2 linked regions of the Tistrella mobilis genome follow. The protein of the gene in region 1 interacts with the protein of each later gene in a pairwise test. Links are inferred from orthologs where the notes say so. Each region holds a gene or a part of one and is shown in the gene's direction. Other genes may lie near its edges.

Region 1 (6,487 bases):
CTATCAGGCGGGCGATATCCGCAACTTCGTCCGCTTCTGCTTCTGCAAGCGGGAAAGCGTTCTGGAAGAAGCGGTTGCCCGGCTGGAACGTTTCTTTGCCGCCGGCGGCTTCCAGTAGGCCCGCAGCGCCTGAGCGGAAAAACTCGCCGGGCCGCTTCACAAACCGCTTGACCCGCCACGGGCCGGCGTATTAGAGAAACGGCACTCCGGTGGCGGGTGTAGCTCAGTTGGTTAGAGCGCCAGATTGTGGCTCTGGAGGCCGTGGGTTCAAATCCCATCACTCGCCCCACTCCCCCTCCTGTCGCATGTGACAGTATGAGGGTCAGAGACCCGGATAGAGATTTAAGCCGGTTCTAGCGATCGGCGAAAGGCGCGGATGCCATCTGGTTCCGCGCCTTTCGTATTTTCGGCACCGGGTTCAGAGTGGCAGGTCGATCAGCAGGGCGTCGTGGTCCGAAAGCCCGCCATGCGGCAGGATCCGCACCGACGGCTGCGGCAGGTCTCCGGCAATCAGCACCCGGTCGAGACGCAGCCGGAGTGGTCCCAGGCGAAAGCTGCCGCCGGCAGGTGTGGTGTCCTGCCAGCCCCGCAGGCGCAGCGCCTCTGGCCAGTTGAAATCGCCGGCGATCAGGGCGGGGCGATGGCCCGCCACCACCCCAAGTTCCCGCCGATGGGCGAGAGGGCCGTGGGACAGCTGCAGATTGGCGGCAACGGGTCCCCGGGGGGTAAGGCGAAAGAGCTGCGCGATGCGCGGCCAGGGCCAGCCGCCGAGCATCAGCGGCTGAACGGGGCCGACCGGATCATGCCGCCGCCAGATGAGATGGCCCTCGGCGCTGCCGCGGAGCGGGAAGGCCGCGGTGAAAGCCGATGCACCTCCCAGCAGCCGGCCGAGTGCCGGTCCGTCCCCCGGGCGGGTTTCCTGCGCCATCAGCAGATCCACCTCCAGATCCCGCAGCTGCCCGGCGATGCCGGCAAGGCGGCGGTCATCGGGGCGCTTCAGGTTCCAGCACAGGAGGCGCATCCGGTGCCGGTCAGCCCGCGGGCGGTGCGCTGCGCTTCTCGGCCAGCGCCACGAATCCGCGGGCAAGATCGGCAAGGGCATGTTCCGACCGCTCGCGGTGCTCGTTGAGGGTTGCTTCAAGCCGGGCGAGCCGCGCCTCGATCTCGGCGATGCGGCCGTCATCCACCGCCGCCGCCGTTGTGGCTGCCGGAGCCGGGGTGGCGGGATCGTCCCAGCGATTGCTCTCTGCGGCATGGACGGCCTGGGCTTCGGCGAAGGCGCGGATCGCTTCGGCAAGCCAGATGCCGAGCGTCTGCCCGGACGCCTGGGCGGCACGTTTGGCGATGTCGCGGGCATCTCGGTCGACGCCTTTCACGCTCCAGGGCGGTGTGGTCGCCATCGTCTCCAGGGCCTCCGGGGTGATTGGGGTCCGTGTCGTGCAGGGTGACATCCCGAACTTTAGGTGTGGGGCAGGATTCTTGTCAAAGCCGGCCCGCACGCCGAAGATGCGGAGCGTGTCGCGCGGGCCTCGCCCCTGCGGCCGACCTCCATCGCTGGAAGGACCTGCGAGCCATGAGCCACGAGCTGCTGACCTGTGCCGAGATGGGTCGCGCCGACCAGGCCACGATTGCCGGCGGAACCGCCGGTATCGTTCTGATGGAAGCCGCCGGCGCGGCCGTGGCACAAGAGGTGATGGCGGCCATGGGGCCGCAACCGAGGCGCGTTATGGTTCTGGCGGGCCCGGGCAACAACGGCGGCGACGGCTGGGTGGCCGCCCGGCATCTGGCGGCGGCCGGTTGGCCGGTCGAACTGGCCTCAATGGTGGATCGGGAGGCGCTTCGCGGCGATGCCCGTCTGGCCGCTGATCAGTGGATGGGCAGCGTGCTGCCGATTTCACAGGCAGCCGCTCGTTTTGCAGCCATGCCCGACGAGACGGTGCCGCCGGTGGTGATCGACGCCCTGTTCGGTGCCGGCCTGTCACGACCGATCGAGGGAGAGCTGGCCGATCTTCTGGCCTCGCTCGCCGCCTCGACTGCAAGGGTGGTCGCGGTGGACGTGCCGAGCGGCGTATCGGGAGACGACGGCGCGGTGATGGGCATGGCAGCCCCGGCCGTGTTGACCGTGTCGTTTTTCAGGCCCAAGCCCGGCCATTGGCTGATGCCGGGCCGTGCCCTGCGCGGCCGGCTGGTGATCGCCGATATCGGCATCCCCGACAGCGTGCTGCGCGAGATTGCGCCTGCCACTATGCTCAACCGTCCGTCGCTCTGGCGCCGTGCCCTGGGGGCACCCATGGCCTCGGACCATAAATACCGGCGCGGTCATCTGGTGGTGGCTGGCGGTCCGCCCGAGACGGCGGGGGCGGCGCGGCTTGCGGCCCGGGCGGGCCTTCGGGCAGGGGCGGGGCTGGTGACCATCGCCTGCCTGTCGGACGCGCTCTCGATCTATGCCGGTGCCGATCCGGCAGTGATGACCCGGGTGGCGCCGACGCCCGAGGCCTTCGAGCAACTGCTCCACGACCGCAAGGTGGCGGCCGCCGTGCTCGGGCCGGGGCAGGGGGTGGATGCGCTGACCCGTGACTGGGTGCGTCGCGCGCTGGCCCGGCTGCCCGCTGCGGTGCTGGATGCCGATGCGCTGACGGCCTTCGCTGCTACACCCGACCTGCTGTTTGATCAGATCCGCGAGGTGACCGGTCATGGTGCGCGGGTGGTGCTGACGCCGCATGACGGCGAATTTGCCCGGATCTTTCCCGACCTGTCCGATATGGGGCGGCTCGATCGTGCCCGGATCGCCGCCGACCACACCGGGGCGGTGGTGGTACTGAAGGGGGCAGATAGTGTGATCGCGGCACCCGGCGGGGCCGGAGCCCGCATCGCCATTAACGGTAACGCCCCGGCGCGGCTGGCGACCGCCGGGGCCGGGGATGTTCTGGCCGGCATCGCCGGCGGCCTGCTGGCCCAGGGGTTGCCGGCCTTCGAGGCGGCGGCGGCGGCGGTCTGGCTGCATGGGGCCGCCGCCCGCCGGCTGCCGCGCGGGCTGATCGCCGAAGACCTGCCCGATGCCCTGCCTGCGGTGCTGGATGCGGTGGCGCCGGGCACCGACCCGACCCTCGATCCGCTGGGCTTCGGGCTCGACGGCTGAGATGCCACGAAAGCTTCACCACTCCTGGGCATGTCAAGACTTGAACGCGAAGGTCCGCATCCCCTGATCCTCTGAAGGGCCGCAAGAGCCGAAGGAGGACCGCCGTGACCGATACCGTGACGCCCGCGCAGACCACGCTTCCCGTTCCGGCCGGAGTTGCCGTCACGCCGCCGCCCCCGACCGATACCGGGGCGGAAGGTCCGGGCTTTTTCGACCGGACCCTGGACCGGCTGAACCGGCTGTGGCGCGAGGTGTCGCAGCAGGCGCGGGCCCGCATTGGTGCGCCGATCCGACCCGAACTGCCGGCGGAGGATCTGGACCGGATCCGCGGGCTGATCCGCCAGTCGCTGGATGCCGTGGGCGGGGAAGTCTCGGCCCGGGCGCGCACGGCGGAACTGGGGCAGGTCTATCTGGGCCTGGCGCCGAAAGGCAAGGCCGCTTTCCTGACCCTGCTCGCCGCCGAGTTCGACGTGCCGCCGGCTGATCTGGATGCGGCCATGGCGGCGGTGCGTGACGCCGGTACCGATCAGGCGGCGCGGGTGGGGGCGCTGGAACGGCTGCGGGCGACCCTGGTGAGCCCGCGGGCGCGATTGCTGCGCCAGTTCAGCAGCCTGCCGCAGGGCGTGAAGTTTCTCGTTGATCTGCGCGCCGATCTGCTGCCGCTGACCCGGACCGATCCGGCCGCGCGCGGCATGGAGCACGAGCTGCGCGAGGTGCTCTCGGGGCTGTTCGACATCGGTCTGCTGGATCTGACCCGGATCACCTGGGATGCGCCCGCCGCCCTGCTCGAAAAGCTGATCGAATACGAGGCGGTGCACGAGATCCGTTCATGGTCGGATCTGCGCAACCGGTTGGAAAGCGACCGGCGCTGCTATGCCTTCTTCCATCCCAAGATGCCCCGCGAGCCGCTGATCTTCGTGGAAGTGGCCCTGGTCAAGGGGCTGGCGGGCGATGTTCACACCCTGCTGGACGAGACAGCGCCAACCGCGGATCCGGAAACCGCCGACACGGCGATCTTCTATTCGATTTCCAATGCCCAGAAGGGCCTGGCAGGCTTCAGCTTCGGTAATTTCCTGATCAAGCGGGTGGTCGAGGATCTGTCCCACGACCTGCCCAACCTGAAGACCTTTGCGACCCTGTCGCCGATCCCCGGCTTCAGGGCCTGGCTGGACGAGTGCCTGGCGGCCGGTGGGGAGGGGCTGCTGTCAGAGGCCGAGCGGTCGAAGCTGAAGGCCGCCTTGCCCAGGGACACCGACGGCCATCCGCTTGCGCTCGCGCTCGATCGCGACTGGCCGGCCGAGCCGCAGCTCGCCGAGGCGCTGAAGGCACCGCTGATGCGGCTGGCCGCCCGGTATCTGACCCAGGAGAAGACCCGCGGCCGGGCCCGGGACGGCGTGGCGCATTTCCACCTGTCCAATGGTGCGCGGGTGGAGCGGATCAACTGGCGCGCCGATCTCAGCGCCAAGGGGGTTCGTCAGTCAGCCGGCATGATGGTCAACTATCTCTACAAGCGCGGCGAGATTGAGGATAATCATGAGGCCTATACCGGGGGCGCGCATGAGGTCCGGGCCGGCTCTGCCGTACGGGGGCTGTTGCGCTGAATCTGAGATCTGTTGCAACAAGCTGGTGGTCGCCAGATCCGGGATACTTCCTTCATATTCTGAATGGCGAATGATCGCCGTCGATATGAGGAAAAGAACATGCCGGTTACTTATACAGCCCACTACCCGGGTGCTGTGGCGCGCGACCTCTCGGAGAAGCTCTCCGATTTTGTGACACCGATGGATTTCGGGGCGGTCGGCGATGGTGTCGCCGACGATACCGTTGCGGTTCAGGCGGCGCTCGACAGTGGTCGTCATGTGATGCTTGTGTCCAACCGGGACGGTCAGTCCGGTTTTGTGAAGCATCTGATCACGGCGCCGCTCAACGTGACGACTGATGGTCAGCGGATCTTCGGGTCCACCGGCGCCGGCTATATGGGGAAGGCGTCGATCAATTTCCCGACGCTCGGCGCAAACCAGGCAGTCATCAACGTCAAGTCGTCGGGTGTCGTCCTCGACAGCCTTATCGTGAAGGGGCGCGACAGCGACGGTTTTCCGGCCGGCTCGTCGATCATCTTCGCAAATGAAGATGCGGCCGTGGGGCCTGATACGGCCAACAACGGCGATGTGGATCTGACCATCAGTCAGTGCTCGCTCGGCGAGGCCGAGACACTGGTGCGGGTGACGGGTCGTACCATCCGGCTGACCAACTGCAACCTGGTGCGTGCCCGTGATGTCCTGCAGATCGACTGGCCGGCGGACTTCGAGGATGGTCCCAACGACGACAACACGGCATTGAGCGGCATGAGGGGCTATACCGTCCGCGACAATCGGATCCATGGCTGCACGGGCGGCTACATCGTGACCAACATTGGCGCAAACAAGGCCAACATGCGTGGTCTGATGGTGATCGGCAATTTCATCGACACCAATATCCGCCTCTTCCGGGGCGTTGCGAAAGATGCGCTCTTCTCGGACAACGTCGTGATCCACAGCACGGTGGCAGCACATCTTGTTCATCTCGAGGCCGGCTCCGACAGCGTGCGGATCGCCAGCAATATCTTCTACGGGATGGAGCCGAACCGCCTGGAGGCGACGCCAGAACACCCGATCGTCACGCGTGAGATCCATTCCGGCGTCCTCATCGCGGCGGCACGCAACGTCTCGGTGGATGGCAACCATTTCAAGCGTGTCAACAACGCGGTGGTCGACATCGGACCGGGCAGCGCCAACATCCTGGTGCGCAACAACGTCATGAAGGATGTGTGCCTCGCCAATATCGCCACGCCGGCGGCCGATCGGGCTCCTGTGCGCGTGAACGGCCAGTCGGCAGATGTCGATGGTCTGGTGGTCGACGGCAACATCGTCGACCAGTCCAACCCGACCGGTGGCTCGCTGATCGGGATCGTCAATCCCGGTTCGACGACCATCAAGAATCTGTCGGTCGGCGCGAACGTCGTGCCGACGGATATGTACATCTCCGACTTCAGCTCGACTGCCGTGACCAATGCGCCCGAGATGCTGGATACGGCGCAGAAGGTGATCCCGTATGAAGGGGACGGCAATGCGACGCAGGCCTTCACGCTGAAGTTCACGCCCAGCTATGTGACGGTGACGCAGGTGAGCGGTGCCGCTCAGGGCCAGAGCGTCTCCGTGGGCACCGCCAGCGCGGCGGCCTCCGGGCTTGTGGAAATCACCGGCCGCGTTGTGACGGTCAAGGGCGCGTGGAATACGTCGTCGACTGCCTATACCCTCTTCGCCGTCGCCTGACAGCACGGGTCGTCAGAGAGTTACAGGCTGTTCCGGG
Region 2 (6,585 bases), 2.0 Mb from region 1 along the record:
GTAGTAGGAGACCGGCGGCTTCTTCATGATGAAGGTGAAGCTGCGGTCCTGGTAGGCCGTGATGACCACCGGGATCGGCATGCCGGGTTCCATACCCTGGGTCTGCGCGTTGAACGACTTGCAGAACTCCATGATGTTCAGGCCGCGCTGACCGAGCGCGGGACCGATCGGCGGCGACGGGTTCGCCTTACCGGCCGGCACCTGAAGCCGGATATAGCCGGTAATCTTCTTTGCCATGTTCAGACCCTTCCATTCAGACGGGGCGGCGGTGACGGCCCTGGCCAGGCCTCCCGCCGGCACCACCCGCAGGCCTCCGTGCCGTCACCGGCGCCGGATCTGCGGGCTGCATCCGCCCGGCGGATGCCGGAACGGATGCGGGCGAAGCCGGCCCCTGATGAGGCCGGCTTCGCCCGAAGCCTTGATGTCTCAGACCTTCTCGACCTGAGAGAATTCCAGTTCGACCGGGGTCGAGCGGCCGAAGATCGAAACGGCCACCTTCAGGCGGGCCCGCTCGTCGTCGACATCCTCGACCACACCGTTGAACGAGGTGAACGGACCGTCGGCCACACGCACCTGCTCGCCGATCTCGAAGCTGATCGACGGCTTGGGGCGCTCGACGCCTTCCTTCACCTGATTGATGATCCGATCGGCTTCGGCCTGGGTGATCGGCACGGGGCGCGACCCGCCGCCGCCCAGGAAGCCGGTGACCTTCGGCGTGTCCTTGACCAGATGCCAGGTGTCGTCGGTCAGCTGCATCTTCACCAGCACATAGCCGGGGAAGAACTTGCGCTCGGTGTTCACCTTCACGCCGCGCCGGACCTCGACCACGTCTTCGGACGGCACCAGGACCTCTTCGATCAGGCCTTCCATGCCCTTGCGGGCGGCCTGTTCGCGGATCGACTGCGCCACCTTCTTCTCGAAGCCCGAGTAAACGTGGATGATGTACCAGTTGCTGATCATGGTGCCGGCTCCTCGTTCAGGTCAGGCGCCGAGGCCGAGGATCAGCCGAACGCCCCAGGCGATCACCTGGTCGGCGACGAAGAAGAAGATCGCCGCAACGAACGCCATCACGAACACGGTGGCGGTGGTGATCAGCGTTTCCTTGCGGGTCGGCCAGGTGACGCGGCGCGCCTCCTGACGAACCTGCCGCACGAACTCGCCGGGGGAAGTCTTGGCCATGGCTACTCTGTTCCGGATCTGCCGCCGGTCAGCCCGGGCGGCTCTGGGTCGGGGTCACGAACGCGCGGCGGAGAGGTTGGCAGGAGTGGAGGGACTCGAACCCCCAGCCCCCGGTTTTGGAGACCGGTGCTCTACCATTGAGCTACACTCCTCCACCGCCGCACGACACACCGGACCGGCCGATGCGACGTGCCCTTCAAAGATCACGGCCCACCTTCCTCAAAGCTTTCACACGATGCGTATCGCAGAAGGCCCGGTTCGGCAGACAAGGATCGCCGTCGCCCGCAGGTGCGGACGGGCCATCCTTCTAGCGCGTCATGTCCGACTTGTCGAGACACTTTCGACGCCCTGCGCGCAGTTCTTGGCGAAGCCTCCACCGCACCACCCGGCACCGCGGAGAAAACGCCGCGGCCCCTGCCGGACGGGGGTCCGGCAGGGGCCGCAAAGCGGGTCCGAAGGCTGCCGGAACCAGGGTTCCGGCAGCCTTCGGAGGAAGGTCAGGCCACGACCTTGGCGACGACGCCGGCGCCGACGGTACGGCCGCCTTCGCGGATCGCGAAGCGCAGGCCTTCGTCCATGGCGATCGGCGAGATCAGCTCGACGGTGACCGACACGTTGTCACCCGGCATGACCATCTCCGTGCCTTCCGGCAGGGTGATGACACCGGTCACGTCCGTGGTCCGGAAGTAGAACTGCGGACGATAGTTGGTGAAGAAGGGGGTGTGACGGCCGCCCTCTTCCTTGGTCAGGATATACGCCTCGGCGGCGAACTTGGTGTGCGGGGTGATGGTGCCCGGCTTCGCCAGCACCTGACCACGCTCCACGTCCTCGCGCTTCGTGCCGCGCAGCAGCACGCCGACATTGTCGCCGGCCTCGCCCTGATCCAGCAGCTTGCGGAACATCTCGACGCCGGTCACCGTGGTCTTCGTGGTGTCGCGCAGACCCACGATCGCCACTTCCTCGCCGACCTTGATCACGCCGCGCTCGATACGCCCGGTCACAACCGTGCCGCGGCCCGAGATCGAGAACACGTCTTCGATCGGCATCAGGAACGGCTGGTCCTTCGGACGATCCGGGGTCGGGATGTACTCGTCAACCGCACGCATCAGCTCAAGGATCCGCTCGGCGCCGATCGACGGGTTCGTGCCCTCGATCGCAGCCAGAGCCGAGCCCTTGATCACCGGAATGTCGTCGCCCGGGAAGTCGTAGCTGGCGAGCAGCTCCCGCACTTCCATCTCGACGAGCTCCAGCAGCTCCTCGTCGTCGACCATGTCGACCTTGTTCATGAACACGACAAGCGCCGGAACGCCGACCTGACGCGCAAGCAGGATATGCTCGCGGGTCTGCGGCATCGGACCGTCCGCCGCCGACACGACCAGGATCGCGCCGTCCATCTGCGCCGCACCCGTGATCATGTTCTTCACGTAGTCGGCATGGCCGGGGCAATCAACATGCGCATAGTGACGGGCTTCCGTCTGGTACTCGACATGCGCCGTGTTGATGGTGATGCCGCGCTCCTTCTCTTCAGGAGCCTTGTCGATCGAGTCGTACGACGTATAGGTCGCTCCGCCCGTCTCGGCCAGAACCTTCGTGATCGCAGCCGTCAGCGTCGTCTTGCCATGGTCCACGTGACCGATCGTGCCGATGTTCACGTGCGGCTTGCTGCGCTCGAACTTTTCCTTACCCATCCTGCTCAAACCCGACTAGAGAGCTGTACCGACGGAGAAAACGCGGCTGCCCAAAGATTTCGGGCCCGCGAGGGTAGCATTTCCGGGATCTGGAGCGGGTGACGGGAATCGAACCCGCATAGCCAGCTTGGAAGGCTGGAGCTCTACCATTGAGCTACACCCGCGCCCGCGCGACCAGAAGGCCACCCCCGTGTGAGGAAGGCCGGTCACGCCTGCATCCGCGACCAGGCTGCGCTGCAGGGAAAGTGGTGGAGGGGGTTGGATTTGAACCAACGTAGGGAAAACCCGGCAGATTTACAGTCTGCTGCCATTGACCGCTCGGCCACCCCTCCATGGGTGCTTCCTGCACCGCGCCTTGGCGACGGCACTATGGAAATTCGCGGGAAGAAGTCAACGAGAATGTTGCTGGGCACGCATTCGAAGACCTTGTCCCACGATTGCGAACCGGTACCTGGGTACGGGTCCGCTTGACGAAGCCTTGTTCCCTGCCCCATGAAGAGGCCGGAACCGGCCGCGTCGAACGCGGTGTAGCGCGTTCGTAACGAAACCGAGGACCGATGTCAAACCAAGATCGCCGTCGACCGTCAAATCGTGATTCAGCACATCGTGATCAGGCACGGGCCGGCCGCAGCCGGGGACGGGGCGACCAGGGCGGCCGCGACACCGGCGGCGGGCTCTGGTTCTATGGCCGCCACCCGGTCGAGGCGGCGCTCGCCAATCCGGCGCGCAGCCTGCACCGGCTGCTGGTCGCCGAACGCTCCGAGGCGGCGAGCGATCCGAAACTCTCCGCCCTCGCCCGCAAGCGCAACCTGCAGATCGAGACCGTCGCCCGCGCCGAGATCGACCGGCGGTTCGGCGAGGATGCCGTGCATCAGGGCATCGCGCTTCAGCTCGCCCCCCTGCCCGAGCGGGACCTTGAAGCCACCCTGGCCGCCGTGCCGGAAGGCCCGGCCCTGATCGTGGTGCTGGACCAGGTGACCGACCCGCATAATGTGGGCGCGATCCTGCGCGCCGCCGCCGCCTTCGGCGCCGCCGCGGTGATCACGACCGAACGGCGGGCGGCTCCGGAAAGCGCCGTGCTCGCCAAGGCCGCTTCGGGCACGCTCGAACTCGTGCCGCTGGTTCAGATCGGCAACCTCGCCCGCGCACTCGACGAGCTGAAGCGGCTGGGCTGGTGGTGTGTGGGCCTCGACGGCCATGCGACGCAGGATGTCCGCGCCGCCGGCCTGCCCGACCGCCTGGTCCTGGTCATGGGTGCAGAGGGCCCGGGGCTGCGCCGGCTCACCCGCGAGACCTGCGACCTGCTGCTGCGCCTGCCGATCTCGGACCGGGTGGAAAGCCTGAACGTCGCCACGGCGACCGCCGTCGCCCTTTATGCGCTGGGCCCGGGCCGGAGCGGCGCAGAGAGGGGCGGTTCGGAGGCCTGATCCAGAGCCCGGGGCGCAGCACCGTCTCGCGGCAGCCTCAACTCCACGGCGAGCCCGGGCATGGGCTCGCCGGGTGCCGTATCGGCCAGCACCAGCCGGCCGCCGTGCAGCCGGGCCACGGCATCGGCAAGTGCAAGCCCCAGCCCGCTTCCGGGCCGGCTGCGGGCCGGATCGAGCCGGGCATAGCGCTCCACCACCCGCGCGCGTTCCGCCACCGGAACCCCCGCCCCGCGATCCTCGACCCTGATCACGATCCAGGCCCCGTTCGCCTCGGCGGCGAGCCGGATCGCCACCGGCCCGGCGCCGTGTTTCAGGCTGTTCTCAAGCAGATTGGCCACCGCGCGCTGCAGCAGCGCCCGGTCGCCCGGCCGCGTGATGTCGGGGTCGAGCACGCTCGTGACCGGGCGGCCCTCGTCCTCGAACGGCAGTTCGTAGATCTCGGCCAGTTCCGCCACCAGGGCGGTCAGATCCACCAGCGCCCAGGCGGTGCGGCCGGCACCGCTTTCGGCCCGGGCGATGGTGGTCAGCGCCTCGAAGGTCTGGATCACCCGGTCGATTTCAGCCACCGCCTCGTCGAGCCCCGCGCGCGCCGCCTCGCCGTCGCCGTGTCCGATGGCGGCCGCCGCCTCTTCCGCCGACACCCGCGCCCGGGCCAGCGGCCCGCGCAGGTCGTGGGCCATGGCGTCCGAGGCGAGCCGGCTTGCGGTCATCAGCCGGGCGATCTCGTCGAGCATTGCATTCACGGCATCCGCCAGGCGGTCGTATTCGTCTCCGCTGCCGGCCACCGGCAGCCGTTTTTCCATGTCGCCGGCCATGATCCGGCGGGCGGCCTGGGCCATGGCATCCACCCGGGCCAGCGATCGCCGGGCGAGGATCCAGCCGCCGTATAGGCCCAGCAGCAGCACCAGCCCCATCGACCAGGCCGAGGCCTCGGTCACCAGCTCGCGGAACCGGGCGCGCTCGGCCAGATCCCGGCCGACCAGCAGCCGGAAACCGCCCGCCAGCTGATAGACCCGGACCCGGGCCGTGCGGCCATCGGCCAGTTCGGCATCGATGGCACCATCCGCCGTCACCTCCGCCGTCCGCGGCCAGGCATCCAGCGTGCCCTCGATGGGCACACCGTCGGGTGCCGCCAGCAGATAGATGCCGCCCAGCCCCATGCCGGGTGTGGCCCCCGGATTGGGCCCGGGCCGGCCGCGCGGCGCGCCGGAGCGGGCGCGCACCACCTCGATCAGCCGGCCCAGCCCTTCGATCCGGTACTGTTCGGCCAGGCCGCGGACCTCGGCATCCAGCGTCTGGTCGATCTGCTGGTCGATCAGGGTCAGCGCCGCCCAGGTCACCGCCCCCAGCACCAGGCCGGTCGAGGCCACGAAAACCGCCAGATACATGGCGACGATCCGGGCAGCGGAGGTGCGGCGCAGATGCCGGAACAGCCCGGCCGCATCAGCGGTCATCGTCGTCTCCGGCGCCGGCACTGCCCCCCTGGGCGATGTCCTCCATCCCCAGCGAATAGCCGCCGCCGCGATGGGTGCGGATCAGCGGCCGGCCGAAGCCCCGGTCGATCTTCTGACGCAGCCGGCTGACATGCACCTCGACCACATTGGTCTGCGGCTCGAAATGGAAGTCCCAGACCCCTTCATACAGCATGGCCCGGGTCACCACCTGGCCTTCATGGCGCATCAGGAATTCGAGCAGCCGGTATTCCTGCGGCCTGAGGTCGATGGCGCGGCCGGCGCGGGTCACCCGCCTCGTGCGCAGATCGACCTCCAGATCCGCCACCACCAGCCGGTCGGTGGCCGTGGCCTGCACCGGGCGGCGGCCCAGCGCCTCGACCCGGGCGACAAGTTCGACCGCGGCGAAGGGTTTGGAGAGATAGTCGTCGCCGCCGGCCTTCAGCCCCCGCACCCGTTCATCGACATGGGCAAGGGCCGAGAGGATCAGCACCGGGACGCCCTGTCCGGCGCCGCGCAGCGCCCCCAGCACCGCCAGCCCGTCCAGCCCCGGCAGCATCCGGTCGAGCACGATGACGTCATAGCCGCCGCCGGTGGCGAGAAACAGCCCCTCGCGCCCGTCGGGCGCCCGATCGACCACATGTCCCGCCTCGGTGAGCGCGCGCGTCGCCTGCTGGGCGGTACGGTCGTCATCCTCGATGATCAGGATCTTCATCGGCCGGCATGTCCTGAAGCGGTGGGCAGGAGCGGGTTGTGGAAAGACGCGACGCGGGCGGGTGCCCCCGGGGATGGTGGCACCCGCCCGCGTCTGCCCGCAAGCATCGCATCTGCCCTGCGCTG

The links.
Region 2: the proteins of P7L68_RS17790 (region 1) and rlmB interact in binary tests that used the Escherichia coli proteins (3 or more experiments, as listed by UniProt). The link is inferred for Tistrella mobilis from one-to-one orthologs.

The regions. Positions count from the first base shown.
Region 1 is NZ_CP121017.1:2,647,203-2,653,689, reverse strand. Bases 986-3,856 are described here. They hold P7L68_RS17790 (NAD(P)H-hydrate dehydratase), read left to right. Parts: upstream 986-1,573; coding sequence 1,574-3,139; downstream 3,140-3,856. Other genes in these bases: P7L68_RS17785 (malonyl-CoA decarboxylase), read left to right, coding at 3,244-3,856; P7L68_RS17795 (hypothetical protein), read right to left, coding at 1,032-1,400; P7L68_RS17800 (endonuclease/exonuclease/phosphatase family protein), read right to left, coding at 986-1,021. Outside these bases: P7L68_RS17810 (aminotransferase), read left to right, coding at 1-118; more of P7L68_RS17800, read right to left, coding at 419-985; more of P7L68_RS17785, read left to right, coding at 3,857-4,740; P7L68_RS17780 (hypothetical protein), read left to right, coding at 4,840-6,450. UniProt on the Escherichia coli protein: Bifunctional enzyme that catalyzes the epimerization of the S- and R-forms of NAD(P)HX and the dehydration of the S-form of NAD(P)HX at the expense of ADP, which is converted to AMP.
Region 2 is NZ_CP121017.1:623,901-630,485, reverse strand. The notes cover bases 2,391-5,359. They hold rlmB (23S rRNA (guanosine(2251)-2'-O)-methyltransferase RlmB), read left to right. Parts: upstream 2,391-3,424; coding sequence 3,425-4,294; downstream 4,295-5,359. Other genes in these bases: P7L68_RS08600 (ATP-binding protein), read right to left, coding at 4,240-5,359; tuf (elongation factor Tu), read right to left, coding at 2,391-2,867. In the rest of the region: rplK (50S ribosomal protein L11), read right to left, coding at 1-237; transcription termination/antitermination protein NusG, read right to left, coding at 427-960; preprotein translocase subunit SecE, read right to left, coding at 982-1,179; more of tuf, read right to left, coding at 1,677-2,390; more of P7L68_RS08600, read right to left, coding at 5,360-5,748; P7L68_RS08595 (winged helix-turn-helix domain-containing protein), read right to left, coding at 5,738-6,460. UniProt on the Escherichia coli protein: Specifically methylates the ribose of guanosine 2251 in 23S rRNA.